2 regions of the Streptomyces spectabilis genome follow, and region 2 is predicted to be linked to the other one. Evidence: riboswitches for the same ligand, from Rfam matches in the RefSeq annotation. Region 2 holds a riboswitch; the other holds the start of a gene.
What was found. Region 2 has a riboswitch for cyclic di-AMP ahead of CP982_RS06535 (C40 family peptidase). Riboswitches for the same ligand answer to the same signal wherever they lie in the genome.
Positions count from the first base shown of each region.

Region 1: another riboswitch for cyclic di-AMP. It lies ahead of CP982_RS18265 (LysM peptidoglycan-binding domain-containing protein); the one in region 2 lies ahead of CP982_RS06535 (C40 family peptidase).

Region 1 covers NZ_CP023690.1:4,229,679-4,236,819, forward strand. Annotated here, with positions in the region: gene CP982_RS18245 (Ppx/GppA phosphatase family protein) at 39-995, opposite strand; gene CP982_RS18250 (DUF501 domain-containing protein) at 1,162-1,683, opposite strand; gene CP982_RS18255 (FtsB family cell division protein) at 1,714-2,211, opposite strand; gene eno (phosphopyruvate hydratase) at 2,310-3,590, opposite strand; gene CP982_RS18265 (LysM peptidoglycan-binding domain-containing protein) at 3,862-4,602, opposite strand; cyclic di-AMP (ydaO/yuaA leader) riboswitch at 4,607-4,793, opposite strand; gene CP982_RS18270 (transglycosylase family protein) at 4,985-6,118, opposite strand; gene CP982_RS18275 (cytochrome P450 family protein) at 6,251-7,141, opposite strand, start outside.
Region 2 covers NZ_CP023690.1:1,643,192-1,650,332, forward strand. Annotated here, with positions in the region: partial or broken gene CP982_RS06525 (ATP-dependent Clp protease proteolytic subunit) at 1-428, shown strand, start outside; gene CP982_RS06530 (hypothetical protein) at 436-741, shown strand; cyclic di-AMP (ydaO/yuaA leader) riboswitch at 1,299-1,452, shown strand; gene CP982_RS06535 (C40 family peptidase) at 1,456-1,932, shown strand; gene CP982_RS06540 (DUF6328 family protein) at 2,147-2,665, shown strand; gene CP982_RS06545 (ATP-binding protein) at 2,702-3,133, opposite strand; gene CP982_RS06550 (helix-turn-helix domain-containing protein) at 3,396-4,256, shown strand; gene CP982_RS06555 (DUF397 domain-containing protein) at 4,266-4,490, shown strand; gene CP982_RS06560 (8-amino-7-oxononanoate synthase) at 4,568-5,704, opposite strand; gene bioB (biotin synthase BioB) at 5,881-7,071, shown strand; gene CP982_RS06570 (adenosylmethionine--8-amino-7-oxononanoate transaminase) at 7,064-7,141, shown strand, end outside.

The sequences.
Region 1 (7,141 bases), 2.6 Mb from region 2:
TGATCGGCAACGCCTGCGCGGGGAGGATCCGCGAGGGGCTACTCGCCCAGCTCCTCCGCCACTTTCCAGGCGATCCCGTCCAGGATGTCGTGCTCGCTCACGACGACCTCCCGGGCACCGACCCGCTCCATGATCGAGAGCAGCACGAGGGCGCCCGCCACGATCACGTCGACGCGGCCCGGGTGCATCACGGGGATCGCCGCGCGCTCGGCGTGCGTCGAGCGCACGAGCCGCTCCACGATCGCCGCGACCTGCTCGTACGAGACGCGCGAGTGGTGGATCGCGGCGGACTCGTACGCGTCGAGGCCGAGCGCGATCCCGGCCACCGTGGTGACCGAGCCCGCGAGGCCCACCAGGGTCCTCGCCTCGCGCAGCGGCACCGTCTCCTCGGCCAGGTCGAGCGCCGCGTCGATGTCCGCGCGGACGGCGGCGAGCTGCTCGGCGGACGGCGGGTCGGTGACGACCCCGTCGCGCACGAAGTGGCGCTCGGTCATCCGGACGCAGCCGACGTCCACGGAGCGGGCCGCCCGGACGCTGCCGTCGCCCACGACGAACTCCGTGGAGCCGCCGCCGATGTCCACGACGAGGTACGGCGTCTCCAGGTCCGCGCGGCCCGTCAGCTCCTTGGTGGCGCCCGTGAAGGAGAACTCCGCCTCCTGGTCGCCGCTGATCACCTCCGGCTCGACGCCGAGGATGTCCAGGACGCCGCGGACGAACTCGTCGCGGTTCTCGGCGTCGCGGGAGGCGGAGGTCGCCACGAAGCGGGTGCGCTGCGCGCCGTGCTCCTTGATGACGGCGGCGTACTCGCGGCAGGCCGCGAAGGTCCGCTCAAGCGCCTCGGGGGCGAGGCGGCCCGTCTTGTCCACGCCCTGTCCGAGGCGAACGATCTGCATCCGGCGGTCGAGGTCCACGAGCTGCCCCGTGGCCGGGTCGGCGTCCGCGACGAGCAGGCGGATGGAGTTGGTACCGCAGTCGATGGCGGCCACGCGGGTCACGCTGGGGTGCTCCTTTGCGTTGACGGGTATCGGACAGCGGGGCCCTGCCCACGGCGGAGACGGACGATCAGGCGCTCCGCGTCGGGGCTGGCCCGTGCAGCCGGGCGTCACGGGTGGGCGGGTGGGAGGAGGTTCCGCCGCGGTAGCGGCGGGTCCGGAAACCGGCTCAGCTCGCGTCCGCGGAGACGCAGGGGCCCTTGCGCCACCACTCCGGGAGCATGGCGATGGCCTCGTCGCCGAGGGGGTTCACACCGGGGCCCGCGGCCAGGGAGTGGGCGACCAGGACGTGCAGGCACTTCACGCGGTCCGGCATGCCGCCGGCCGAGGGGAAGCCCTCCAGGACCTCGATCGAGTCGCGCCGGGCGATGTAGTCCTCGTGCGCGGCGCGGTACGCGGCGGCGAGCTCCGGGTCGGCGGCGAGCCGCTCCGTCATCTCCTTCATCACGCCGTTCGCCTCCAGCGTGCCGATCGCGGAGGCCGCGCGCGGGCACGTCAGATAGAACGTCGTCGGGAACGGCGTGCCGTCCTCCAGGCGGGGCGCCGTCTCCACCACGTCCGGGCTGCCGCAGGGGCAGCGGTGCGCGATGGCCCGCAGGCCGCGCGGCGGGCGGCCCAGCTGCTCCTTGAACGCGGCGATGTCGGCGTCCGTGGGCGCGGTGGACTCGGTCTGGGGCGGAGGCGTTTCCATGCCTGTCTTTCGGTCAGTGCGGAGGTCGGTTCAGTTGTCGTCGGGGCGGCCTGCGGCGCCGGAGCGGTCCGCCTTGTCGACGCCGTCCCAGACGTTGGAGTACCAGGGCCGGTCGGCCCCTCCCCCGTCGGTCCGGTGGCGTTCGGCGGCCTCGGGGTCGATCACCGTGAAGCCGGTCTCGCCGGGCATCACGTAGTGCAGCCGGTCGCGGACGCGCTGCTCGGCGTAGGCGTCGTCCTGCCAGCGGGCCTTCTCGTCGCGCAGGCGCTCGACGTTCTCGCGGTGCTCGGCCTGCTTCTGCCGCTGCTCGGCGATCTCGGCGCGCTGGGAGACGTACTGCCGTATCGGATAGGCGAGCGCGACGACCAGCGAGCAGACCACCAGGACGAGCAGCGCCGCGCGCCCGGTGAGCCGGGAGCGGCGGGCCTGGCGCTTGGTCTGGGAACGGTAGACGCGCTGCGCGGTCTGCTCGCCGAGCAGCTTGAGCCGCGTCGCGGTGGAGAACCGGTCGCGGTTCTTCACTGCCATGTCCGCCTCCCCAGTACGTGCGTAGTCCCCGCACACGGTACGGGACCGAGTACGGGGACGTACGTACGACTGGCTAGGCCTTGGCCCGCGAAGAGGGCTCAGCCCTTGAAGCGCGGGAACGCCGAGCGGCCCGCGTACACCGCGGCGTCGTCGAGGATCTCCTCGATGCGAAGCAGCTGGTTGTACTTGGCGACGCGGTCCGAGCGGGCCGGGGCGCCGGTCTTGATCTGGCCGCAGTTCACGGCGACGGCGAGGTCGGCGATGGTGACGTCCTCGGTCTCGCCGGAGCGGTGGGACATCATGCACTTGAAGCCGTTGCGCTGGGCCAGCTCGACGGCGTCCAGGGTCTCGGTCAGCGAACCGATCTGGTTGACCTTGACGAGCAGCGCGTTGGCGGCGTCCTCGTCGATGCCGCGCTGGAGGCGCTCCGGGTTGGTGACGAAGAGGTCGTCGCCGACGATCTGGACCTTGTCGCCCAGCTTCTCGGTGATGATCTTCCAGCCGTCCCAGTCGTCCTCGTACAGCGGGTCCTCGATGGAGACCAGCGGGTACGCGGCGACCAGCTCGGCGTAGTAGTCCGTCATCTCGGCGGCCGAGCGGGACTTGCCCTCGAACTCGTAGGAGCCGTCCTTGTAGAACTCGGACGCGGCGACGTCGAGCGCGAGCGCGATCTGCTCGCCCGGGACGTAACCGGCCTGCTTGATGGCCTCGACGATGAGGTCGAGGGCCGCGCGGTTCGACTCCAGGTTCGGCGCGAAGCCGCCCTCGTCGCCGAGGCCGGTGGACAGGCCCTTGGCCTTCAGGACCTTCTTCAGCGTGTGGTAGACCTCGGCGCCCCAGCGCAGGGCCTCGGAGAAGGACTCCGCGCCGATCGGGGCGATCATGAACTCCTGGATGTCGACGTTGGAGTCCGCGTGGGACCCGCCGTTCAGGATGTTCATCATCGGCACCGGCAGCAGGTGCGCGTTCGGACCGCCGAGGTAGCGGAAGAGCGGCAGGTCGCTGGCCTCGGAGGCGGCGTGGGCCACGGCGAGGGAGACGCCGAGGATGGCGTTGGCGCCGAGGGAGCCCTTGTTGTCCGTGGCGTCCAGGTCGAACATGGCCTGGTCGATCAGACGCTGCTCGGTGGCGTCGTAGCCGACGAGCTCCGGGCCGATCTGCTCGATGACGGCGAGAACGGCCTTCTCCACGCCCTTGCCGCCGTAGCGGTTGGCGTCTCCGTCACGGAGTTCGATGGCCTCGAAGGCGCCGGTGGAGGCGCCGGACGGGACGGCGGCACGGCCGGTGGAGCCGTCGTCGAGGCCGACCTCGACCTCGACCGTGGGATTGCCTCGGGAGTCCAGGATTTCCCGGGCTACGACGACGTCGATGGACGGCACGAGCATCTCCTTCTGGGATGTGATGCGGGGTACGCGGGGGTACTAGGGGCCGCGCTGGCCCCTGCGACACGAGCCTAACCGGCTCCGGGGCATCGGCCAGCCGACCGCCCAGCCCATGGACAGGCACAGGGCCGGGTCCGGGGCCGGATAGTTCCCTCACGAAACAAACTACCGGACCAAAAGGTACCGCCCCGGTGCGCAGGGGGGAGCGCACCGGGGCGGTAGCCCATGGGGACGGGGTGGCTCCGGGCGCTGCCGGGGCCGGGGCGGGTCAGCTGAGGTGCAGCTGCTGACCCGGGTAGATGAAGTCGGCGTCGCTGACGATGTCGTCGTTCAGCTGGTACAGCTTCTGCCAGCCGCCCTTGACGTCGTGCTCCTGGGCGATCTTGGACAGGGTGTCGCCGGTCACGACCTTGTACTCGCCGTCGCCCTTCTTCACGACCTTGCCGGTCGGGGTCTGGACGGTCTTCTTCTCGACCTGCGGGGCGGCCTGCTGCGGCTGGTGCTGCGGCTGGGCCTGCGGCTTGGGCGCGGCCTGCTGCTGCGGCTGGGCCTGCTGCTGCGGCTGCGGCTTGGCCTGCTGCTGCGGCTGCTGCTGGCCGCCGCCGGAGGAGCCGCCGCCGGTGTACGGGGAGCCGGACAGGCCCACGCCGCACTTCGGCCAGGCACCCTTGCCCTGGCCCGCGAGGACCTTCTCGGCGATCTCGATCTGCTGGGCCTTGGAGGCCTTGTCGGCGGTGGCCGCGTACTTGGTGCCGCCGTAAGCGGCCCAGGTGGAGGCGGAGAACTGCACGCCGCCGTAGTAGCCGTTGCCGGTGTTGATGGACCAGTTGCCACCGGACTCGCACGCGGCGACGCGGTCCCACTCGGAGGCGGTGGCGGCGTTGGCCGTGCCGGTCGCCATCAGCGGGGCGGCGACGGCGGCACCGGTGACACCGACGACGGTGGCGGCGCGGGTGGCCTTGTCGAGCTTGGTCGGACGGCGGTGCTTGCCCTTGCCGGAACGCAGCATGAAGTGATCCCCTCACCGACGCCTGCGAGGTGAGCTGTCGGGTTCGGGCGGGTGAGTGCCCGGCCGCGCGTCCTAGCGCGCGACTTCACCCCAAGCCGTGTCCGTACGTCTCGCGCGTCTTACGACCGCTCAACGTCCGGGCCCGGCACTTACCTTGGGTCCCCCGCTCCTGCCTTCGGCGCTCGAAGCGACGACTGTTCCCGTCCGGCCGTTGGCAGGATTCGGCGTACCGACCGGCGGGGCCCGCTGTGGCGAGCGGTCCCGACCGTAGCCAGGCAATCATCCGAATTTCAAAGACGATCAGGGCTTCTGAGACCCATCTCTCACTTGCCTCTCACCGTCTTTAAACCGGACATTCACCGCGAACCGCCGGGCAACTGCCCTACTTTTCGCTCGACTTCCCGGCGGTGGCGCCCTTGTCCTCCGCGCTCAGTTCGAGCCGCTGACCGGGGAGGATGAGGTCCGGATCGGAGCCGACGGTCTTCTTGTTCCCGGCGTAGAGGCCCGACCAGCCGCCGTCAAGGTCGTGGCTGTCGGCGATCGCCGAGAGGTTGTCACCGGAGCGGACCGTGTACGTGCCCGAGGGGCGCTCGGCGGCGGGCACGTCACGCGCCTCGCCGCGCGAGGCGTGACGCCCGGGGCCGGTGTCGCCGGACGGGGCGTCATCGGCGGCGCTGCCGCCGCGGTGACGGCCCGCGGGGCGGTCGTCGGCCGCGTCGTCCGCGCCGGGCTCGGCGCCCTCGGACTCCTGGGACGCCTCGGACTCCTCGGACTCCTGGGACGAAGCGCTGTCGTCCGCACCGGACTTGTCCGCGTCACCGGCGGGCTTGCGGTGCTTGCCGCCGCCCTCGCGCGAGCCGTCCTCGGCGCTCTTCCCGCCCTGGGTGGCACCGTCGTCGCCATCGTCACCGTTGCCCGAATCGTGAGTCTTGTCTCGCGATTCGGTGGAACTGCCCGGCCTCTCGGCCTTCTCGGAGCGGTCGGACCCGGCGGCCTCGCGCTCCTCCTTCGCGTCCTTCTCCGCGTCCTTCTCCTTGCCGGACCGCGAGGAGTCGGAGGGCTCCGAGGACTCGGCGGAGTCGTCGGAGTCCGACGAGCTCGGCGGGGCCGACGGCAGGCCCGGATCGACGGCGGCGGCCTCGCCGCCCTTCGCCAGGCCCGCGGCCGGGGCGCAGTTCGGCCAGGCGTCGGGGCCCCGGTCGGCGAGCACCTTCTCGGCGACGTGGATCTGCTGGGAGCGGCTCGCCTGGTCGGCGGTCGGCGCGTAGGAGAGGCCGCCGTACTGCTCCCAGGTGTCCTGGGTGAGCTGGAGGCCGCCGTAGTAGCCGCTGCCCTTGGCGCTCCACGCCCCGCCGCTCTCGCACTCCGCGACCTTGTCCCACGTCCCGGCGTCCGCGGCGCTCGCGCCGGACGCGCCGAGCAGCGGGATGGCGATGGCTGATCCGGTGACGCCCGCCGTGACGAGGATCGCCGGGACCTGACGGGGGCGGCGGTGACGGCCTTGGCCGGAGAGCATGCAGGTGCCTTTCGTGGACGACAGGTCAGGCACGGCATCCGTTACGCGCGAGCGCGCGGGTGCCGGGCCGTCGTGAACGTAGCCGCAGTCGAACGCCAGTCACAAGTCGGTTCAGCCGAGATCACGCGAAAGTCACATCGTTGACGGCCCGTCAGCACGGGTGACCCGCGGGGCGGGTGTGAAACGCACCGGCAACGTCCTGAGCCCACGCATGATGAGCCCGCCGCGCCACCTCAACTCCTCGGGAGCCACGGCCAGTTGCAGGTCCGGCAGGCGGCGGAGCAGGGTGGCGAGGGCGGTCTGGCCCTCAAGCCGGGCCAGCGGGGCACCGAGGCAGTAGTGGATGCCGTGGCCGTAACCGAGGTGCTGGTTGTCGCGCCGGGCGAGGTCGAGGCGGTCCGGATCGGCGAAGCGCGCCGGGTCGCGGTCGGCGGCGGCCAGCACGACGAGCACCGGGTCGCCCGCCGCGATGTCCTGGCCGCCGATGCGCAGCGCCTCGGTGGCGAACCGCCAGGTGGCCAGCTCGACCGGCCCGTCGTAGCGCAGGAGTTCCTCCAGGCCCGTGGCGAGCAGCGCGGTGTCGCCCGCGGCCAGGGACCGCTGCAGCAGCTGCCGCTGCTCGGGGTGGTCGAGCAGGGCGTACGTACCGTTCCCGATGAGGTTCACGGTCGTCTCGAAACCGGCGAACAGCAGGATGAAGGCCATCGCGGCGGCCTCGTTCTCGGTGAGGTGCTCGCCGTGGTCGGAGGCGCGGATGAGCCCGGAGATCAGGTCGTCGTCGCCCTCGTCGGCCAGCGACTCGCGCTTGCGGTGGATGAGCTCGGCGAGGTAGCCGCGCATCTTCTTCACCGAGCGCGCCACACCACCGCGCGGGCCCCCGCCGTGCCGGATCATCATCCCGGCCCAGTCCCGGAAGTCGTCCTGGTCCTCGCGCGGTACGCCGAGCATGTCGCAGATGGCGTAGATCGGCAGCGGGAACGCGAACTCGTGGATGAGGTCGGCCTCGCCCCGCTCCGCGAACCC
Region 2 (7,141 bases):
TCTACATCAACTCCCCCGGCGGCGACTTCAGCGCGACGACGGCGATCTACGACACGCTGCTGTACGCCTCCTGCGAGGTGGAGACCGTCTGCCTCGGCCAGGCCGCCTCCGCCGCCGCGGTGCTGCTCGCCGCGGGGACCCCCGGCAAGCGGGCGATCCTGCCCGGCGCCCGGGTGCTGCTCCGGCAGCCCGCGCTGCCCGAGCCGGTGCGCGGCCAGCCGACCGACCTGAGGATCCGCGCGGAGGAACTGCGGCGCACCCGTGCGCTCCTGGAGGGGATGCTCGTCCGGCACACCGGGCGTACGCCCGAGCAGATCTCGGCGGACATCGAGCGGGACACGGTGCTCGACGCCGAGGCCGCCCTCGCCTACGGTCTGGTGGACCGGGTCGTCCCGAGCCGCAAGGCCGCCCGCCCGGACGCGGGATGAGGCGCCGGTGCTCCCCGAACTGCCACCGCTGCCCGCCCTGACCCGCGCCGAAGGCGAGCTGGTCGACGCCTATCTGGCGGTCCTCGACCTGCTCGGCCGGATCAACCCGGCCCGCGCCGAGCACACCTACGGCGGGCTGCGCGCCGCGCAGGCGCTGATCACCCGGGCGACCGAGCTGCACGACGCGCTGGCGCTCATGCATCAGCGCGGGGAGAGCGAGGTGCACGCGCCGACGCTCGCGCGAGCGATGCGCGTCCTGGACGGCGAGCGGCGCGCCGCGCGCGTGACGGTGCCGCCGCCGACGGGCCCCTGACACGGGGCCGGCCGCCGCCGTCGGCATGAAGGTCCGTCATGATTCAGTCCGATTCACCCCCCACGACCGGCTGTCCCGTGCCAGACTTCCAGCCAGCCCCCATTCCGTTTTCGGCCTGGTACTCCAGTGCGCCGGTCGCATCTGACGCCGCGGAACGCGCCCCGGACCCAGCGCGCCTGCGCCATCCGCCCGTTGCCGGTATACGCGGATGTCAAGCCGAGTCCGGGGTTGCCTCGGAGATGACCAGAGATGATCGCCCCTTTTGCGTAACCGGCGGTCGTTCCAGTGGGCTCCCGAAGTCGCTCAACTCCCTTACAGCACAGCCGGATTCGGGCGTTCCGCCGCTGATGGGGCAATCATCGCCGAGTGTGACCTAGAACCCATTCGGGCTCTGTCCACCGGAACGGGTCAGGCGTGAGGAGCCTCACATACCGCCGATCCGGCTCGGTTTTTTCGCCCCTCTCGGGTGAAGATCCCTTCCGACGACAAGCCCCCGCCACAGGCGGCGGGGCGATCCGGGCGGACGCCGAGTCCTGCCGCCGCCCGGGTGCCCGGTCGACATCTGTGCACCGGCAGGAGTGGAGGACCCAGCAAGGCGGGCCGTCCGGCCAGTCCGGAAGGCCCTTGGGGTGAAGTCGCATCGCGCGGCCGGGCATCTTCGCCTGCCCGAACCCGACAGGTCATCCTTCACAGGCGGCTGACGAAGGGTTGCGCATGACTGCGCTGCATCGTGTTCCGTCGCTGTTGACGAGAGCCAGTACGGCTTCGGCTCTCACGCTCGCCGCCGTGGGCGGCACCATCGTGGCCCCCGGACTCACGGGAGAAGCACAAGCGGCCACCTCGCACGGGACGAAGGCGCTCAAGGTCGCGGCGTCCAAGAAGGGCTCCCCGTACAGCTACGGCGCGGTCGGGCCGAACCGGTTCGACTGCTCGGGCCTGACGCTCTACTCGTACAAGCGCGTGGGCAAGAAGCTGCCGCGCACCGCCCAACAGCAGTACAACAAGACCCGCAAGGTCTCCTCCGCCAGCCGCACCCGCGGAGACCTGGTGTTCTTCCACTCCGGCCGGAACGTCTACCACGTCGGCATATATGCCGGTAAGGGGAAGATCTGGCACGCCCCGAAGCGGGGCACCGTGGTGCGGCTCGAGAAGATCTGGACCAACCAGGTCTGGTACGGCCGGGTCCGCTGACCCGCCGGCGGGCGGCGGCCTCCTCGGGGTCCGCGCCGTCGCCCGCACCTGGCGCCACCAGCGCCTTTCGCCGCCGTCCGGTCAGGGCTCGGGCGGCGGCACCAGCCGAGGGACGGTCCGTACGGCAGTCCGGGGCGGCGCCCCGGCGACGTCACCCGCCCGGCCCCGCCGTCAGCGCGGGAGTGGAGCGGCGCCGCGCGGATACTCGTGGACCATGGCCGATCATCACCCCCACGCCGCGGGCACTTCCAGACCCAGCGCCTCCCGGCACACGCGCAACGAGACGCCGCTGGAGCGGGCCGACCGCAACTTCTCCGAGCTGCTCCAGGAGCTGCGGGTCACCCAGACCGGTGTCCAGATCCTCTTCGCGTTCCTGCTCACCCTCGCCTTCACGCCGCGCTTCCCGTCGCTCGACAGCGTGCAGCGCGCCACGTACGTCGTCACGCTGCTCCTCGCGGTGCTCGCCGCCGCGCTGTTCACGGCGCCCGCCGCGGTGCACCGCACCCTGTTCGCGCGCGGCGCCAAACCCCTGATCGTGCGGGTGTCCTCACGCCTGGCCGCCATCGGCCTCGCGGTGCTCGTGCTCGCCCTCACCGGATCCGTCCTCCTCGTCGTCGACGTGGCCGTGGGCCGCACCGACGGGGTGCTCGCGGCCATCGGCACGTTCGTGGTGTGCGGCGGCCTGTGGGGCGTGCTGCCCCGTCTGGTCGGCCGCGCGGGCCAGCGACAGTGAGCCCGCCCGGCCGAGGGGCGGCCGCGCCCCGGGGAGTCAGCTCTGCACCGGGACCGTCCACGGCAGCGTGATCCACACCGTCTTGCCGCCCTCGGGCGTCGGACAGACCATGAGTCTTCCGCCGCACTCGGCGGTGAGCCAGCGGACGATGACCATGCCTCTGCCGTTGTCCTGCTGGACGGCCGCGGGCAGCCGCTTGGGGTAGCGGGGGTGGCTGTCGGTGACGCCGATGCGCAGGCTCTCGTCGCGGTCGAGCCGGACGTCCACGGTGAAGGTGGGCGAGAGCCCGAGCGTGTGCTGCACCGCGTTCGTGGCGAGCTCGGAGACGATGAGCCGCACCGTGTCGGCCACATCCGTGTCCGCTGGGAGGCCCCACTCGGTGAGGATGTCCCCGACGTACCTGCGGGCGGTGGAGACCGACACAGGGTCGCTCGGCAGGGTGACTGATGCTTCCTGGTGGTCTGCCATGACGGCGCCGTCCCTTTCCCACCGGGACCGGACTTCCGACGCGTGGCGGAAGTACTCGAGTACCGTCCCGGAGCTGGTGCTTCGCGCCAGATTGCCACTCTCGGGCGGCCCGCGCCCGCCGATCCACCGAGATGTGCATATATCTGTCGCTCGAAGCGGTGAACTCTGCGACGGCAGACCGTATTTGGGCGCAACACTGGCAGTTCCTCTACCGTCCCCTACCGTTGGCGCGGACCTCCGGAAGGACCAGAAGGAGACAGCCATGCAGTACGGTCCCGCGGTGCGCCGTCGCAAGCTCGGCGCGGAATTGCGGGCGCTGCGCGCCGAGGCCGGGCTCACGAGCGGCGAGGCGGCCTCCCTCGTGGGCTGGCACCAGTCGAAGGTGAGCCGGATCGAGACGGGCCGCAGCGGCGTGAAGGCCACCGACGTACGACTCCTCCTGGAAGCGTACGGGGTTCAGGACCCGCATCTGCGGGAGCTGCTCGTCGCGCTCGCGGGCGGGGACGACGAGCACGGGCGCCACCACTGGTGGCACGCCTACCGAGGGCTCCTGCCGCCCGCGTACCGCGACTTCATCAGTCTGGAGTCGCAGGCCTGCCGGGTGCGGACCCTGGAGACCACGGTGGTTCCCGGTCTGCTGCAGACGCCCGAGTACGCCCGCGCGGTGACACGTGCCGCGCTCGGCGAGCGGCCCGAGGAGCAGGTCGAGGCCCTCGTGCAGGTGCGGCTCGCCCGGCAGGACGTGCTGCGCAGCGAGCCGCCGCTGCGGCTGAGCGTGATCCTGGACGAGGCGGTGCTCCGGCGGCAGGTGGGCGGGCCCGAGGTGCTTTCCGGACAGTTGCGGCGGTTACTGGACGCGGCCCGGCTGCCTCAAGTGCGGCTCCAGGTACTTCCGTTCGCCTCGGGCGAGCACATCGGGTTGATCGGCCCTTTCGTTATTCTCTCCTTTCCGAACATTTCTGATCTGGATGTGGTGGTTCTCGACCACTTGACGAGTAGCCTCTACCTCGAACGGAAAGAAGACCTTAGGGCGTACACCGACGCCTTCAACTCTCTTCGGGGACAGGCGCTTTCCGTTCAGGATTCAATGGATTTCATCGCCGGGTTAGGTGACGGCGCGTAAGGAGGCACCATGACTGCACTGCCTCGGTACGTTCCCTCCAGCACGTCTCTCAGGGGCGCGCGGTGGCGGCGCAGCAGCCGCAGCAACGGAATGAACAACTGTGTGGAGACGGCCCCGCTCGGCGCAGGACCCTTGACGGGCCTGCTCGCCGTGCGCGACTCGAAGAACGCGGCTGGCCCGGCCGTGCTCTTCTCCCCCACGGCCTGGGAAGTCTTCGTCGACGCCCTTCGATGAAGACCATGGCCCTTAGGTGAGGCCCGAGTGAGTGCGCCGGACCCCGGACCCAGGTCGTAGGTGCCAGATCTCAGGTGTCAGGGTGCGGTGCGGCTGATCACGGCGACGACCTCGGCGAGCTGCGTGTCGCTCAGGTCCGCGCGGGCGGTCAGCCGCAACCGCGAGACGCCGTCGGGGACCGACGGCGGACGGAAGCACCCCACAGCGAGCCCCGCGGAGCGGCAGTCGGCCGCCCAGTGCACCGCGGCCCCGGGCGACGGGGCACGCACCGAGACGACGGCGGCGTCCGGACGTACAGCCGAGAACCCCTCCCCCACCAGCAGTTCGTAGAGCCGGGTCGCCACCTCGCGCGCGCGTGCGGCACGCTCCGGCTCCCGGCACAGCAGCCGCAGCGCGGCGAGGGCCGCCCCGGCGGAGGCGGGCGCGAGACCCGTGTCGAAGATGAACGTACGGGCCGTGTTGACCAGGTGGTCGATGACCCGGGCCGGGCCGAGCACGGCGCCGCCCTGGCTGCCGAGGGACTTCGAGAGCGTGACGGTGACCACCGTGTCGGGCGCGCCCGCGAGCCCGGCGGCGTGGGCGGCGCCCCGGCCCCCGGCGCCGAGCACGCCGAGCCCGTGGGCGTCGTCGAGGACGAGCCCCGCGCCGGACTCCCGGCAGACGGCGGCCAGTTCGGCCAGCGGCGCGGCGTCGCCGTCCACCGAGAACACGGAGTCCGTCACGGCGATCGCGGGCCCCTCGTGGGTGCCGAGCGCCTTGCGCGCCGCCGCGGGGTCCGCGTGCGGCACGACCTGGGTGGTGCCGCGGGCCAGGCGGCAGCCGTCGATCAGCGAGGCGTGGTTGCCCGCGTCCGAGACGATCAGCGAGCCGTGCGGGGCCAGGGCGGTGACGGCCGCGAGGTTCGCCGCGTAGCCGGAGGACAGCACGAGGGCGGACTCGAAGCCGCAGAACGCGGCGAGCTCCCGCTCCAGTTCCGCGTGCAGCTCGGTGGAGCCCGTCACCAGGCGCGAGCCGGTCGCGCCGCCGCCCCAGCGGCGGGCGGCGGCGGCCGCGCCCGCGGTGACCTCCGGGTGGCGGGTGAGGCCGAGGTAGTCGTTGCCCGCGAGGTCGAGCAGGGTGGTTTCGGCCGGGCGCGGGCGCAGGCCGCGGACGAGCCCGGCGCGCTCGCGCGCCCGCGCCTGCTCGTCGATCCAGTCGAACGGCGCGCTCGTCATGGGGCCTCCAGGCCGTCGTCCGCTCGGGCGGTGCGAAGAGATGCGTTTGTAGACAGTGCACAGACCCTAGCCGTCGCGCCACCTGGCCATGGTGTGGCAATACCCACAGCCGTCAGAGCTTCTGTTGTGTGGTTTCTCCATGGTCAGACGGACCGGCGTACGCCAGGATCGGCGCCATGGATCTGCTCAACACGCTGGTGGACAAGGGGCTTCGGCGCGAGCTGCCGACCCGCGACGAGGCGCTGGCCGTGCTCTCGACCTCCGACGACGAACTGCTCGACGTGGTGGCGGCGGCCGGAAAGGTGCGGCGCCACTGGTTCGGCCGGCGGGTGAAACTCAACTATCTGGTCAATCTGAAGTCCGGCCTGTGCCCCGAGGACTGCTCGTACTGCTCGCAGCGGCTCGGCGCGGACACCGGCATCCTGAAGTACACCTGGCTGAAGCCGGACGAGGCGTCCGAGGCGGCGGCGGCCGGGCTCGCGGGCGGCGCCAAGCGGGTCTGCCTGGTGGCGAGCGGCCGGGGGCCGACGGACCGGGACGTCGACCGGGTCTCCGACACCATCAAGGCGATCAAGGAACAGAACGAGGGCGTCGAGGTGTGCGCCTGCCTCGGTCTGCTCTCCGACGGCCAGGCCGAGCGGCTGCGCGGCGCGGGCGCCGACGCGTACAACCACAACCTGAACACGTCGGAGTCGACGTACGGCGACATCACCAAGACGCACACCTACGCTGACCGCGTCGACACCGTGCAGAAGGCCCACGCGGCCGGTCTCTCCGCCTGTTCGGGGCTGATCTCGGGCATGGGCGAGACGGACGAGGACCTGGTCGACGTCGTCTTCGCGCTGCGCGAGCTCGACGCGGACTCCGTGCCGGTGAACTTCCTGATCCCCTTCGAGGGCACCCCGCTCGCCAAGGAGTGGAACCTCACGCCGCAGCGCTGCCTGCGCATCCTCGCGATGGTGCGGTTCGTCTGCCCGGACATCGAGGTCCGCATCGCGGGCGGCCGCGAGCTGCATCTGCGCACGCTCCAGCCGCTGGCCCTGCACCTCGCCAACTCGATCTTCCTCGGCGACTACCTGACCAGTGAGGGCCAGGCGGGCAAGGCCGACCTGGAGATGATCGCGGACGCCGGTTTCGAGGTGGAGTCCGCTGACCAGGTGACGCTGCCGGAGCACCGCCGGCGCGGAGGCTGTGGTTCCGGTTCTGGCTCCGGCGCCGACGCGCGGGAGGGCTCGGGCTGCGGCTCCGGCTGCGCGCCCGCCGAGGCCCCCGGGTCCGCCGCGCAGGCCGAGCCCGGCGACGCGCGCACCGATCTGGTGGCGGTGCGCCGCCGGGGCGCGGGGACGGACGTGGCGCCCAATGCGTGACCTGGACCTGCGGGAGATCCTCGACCTCGACCGCGCGCACGTCTGGCACCCCTACGGGCCGATGCCGGGC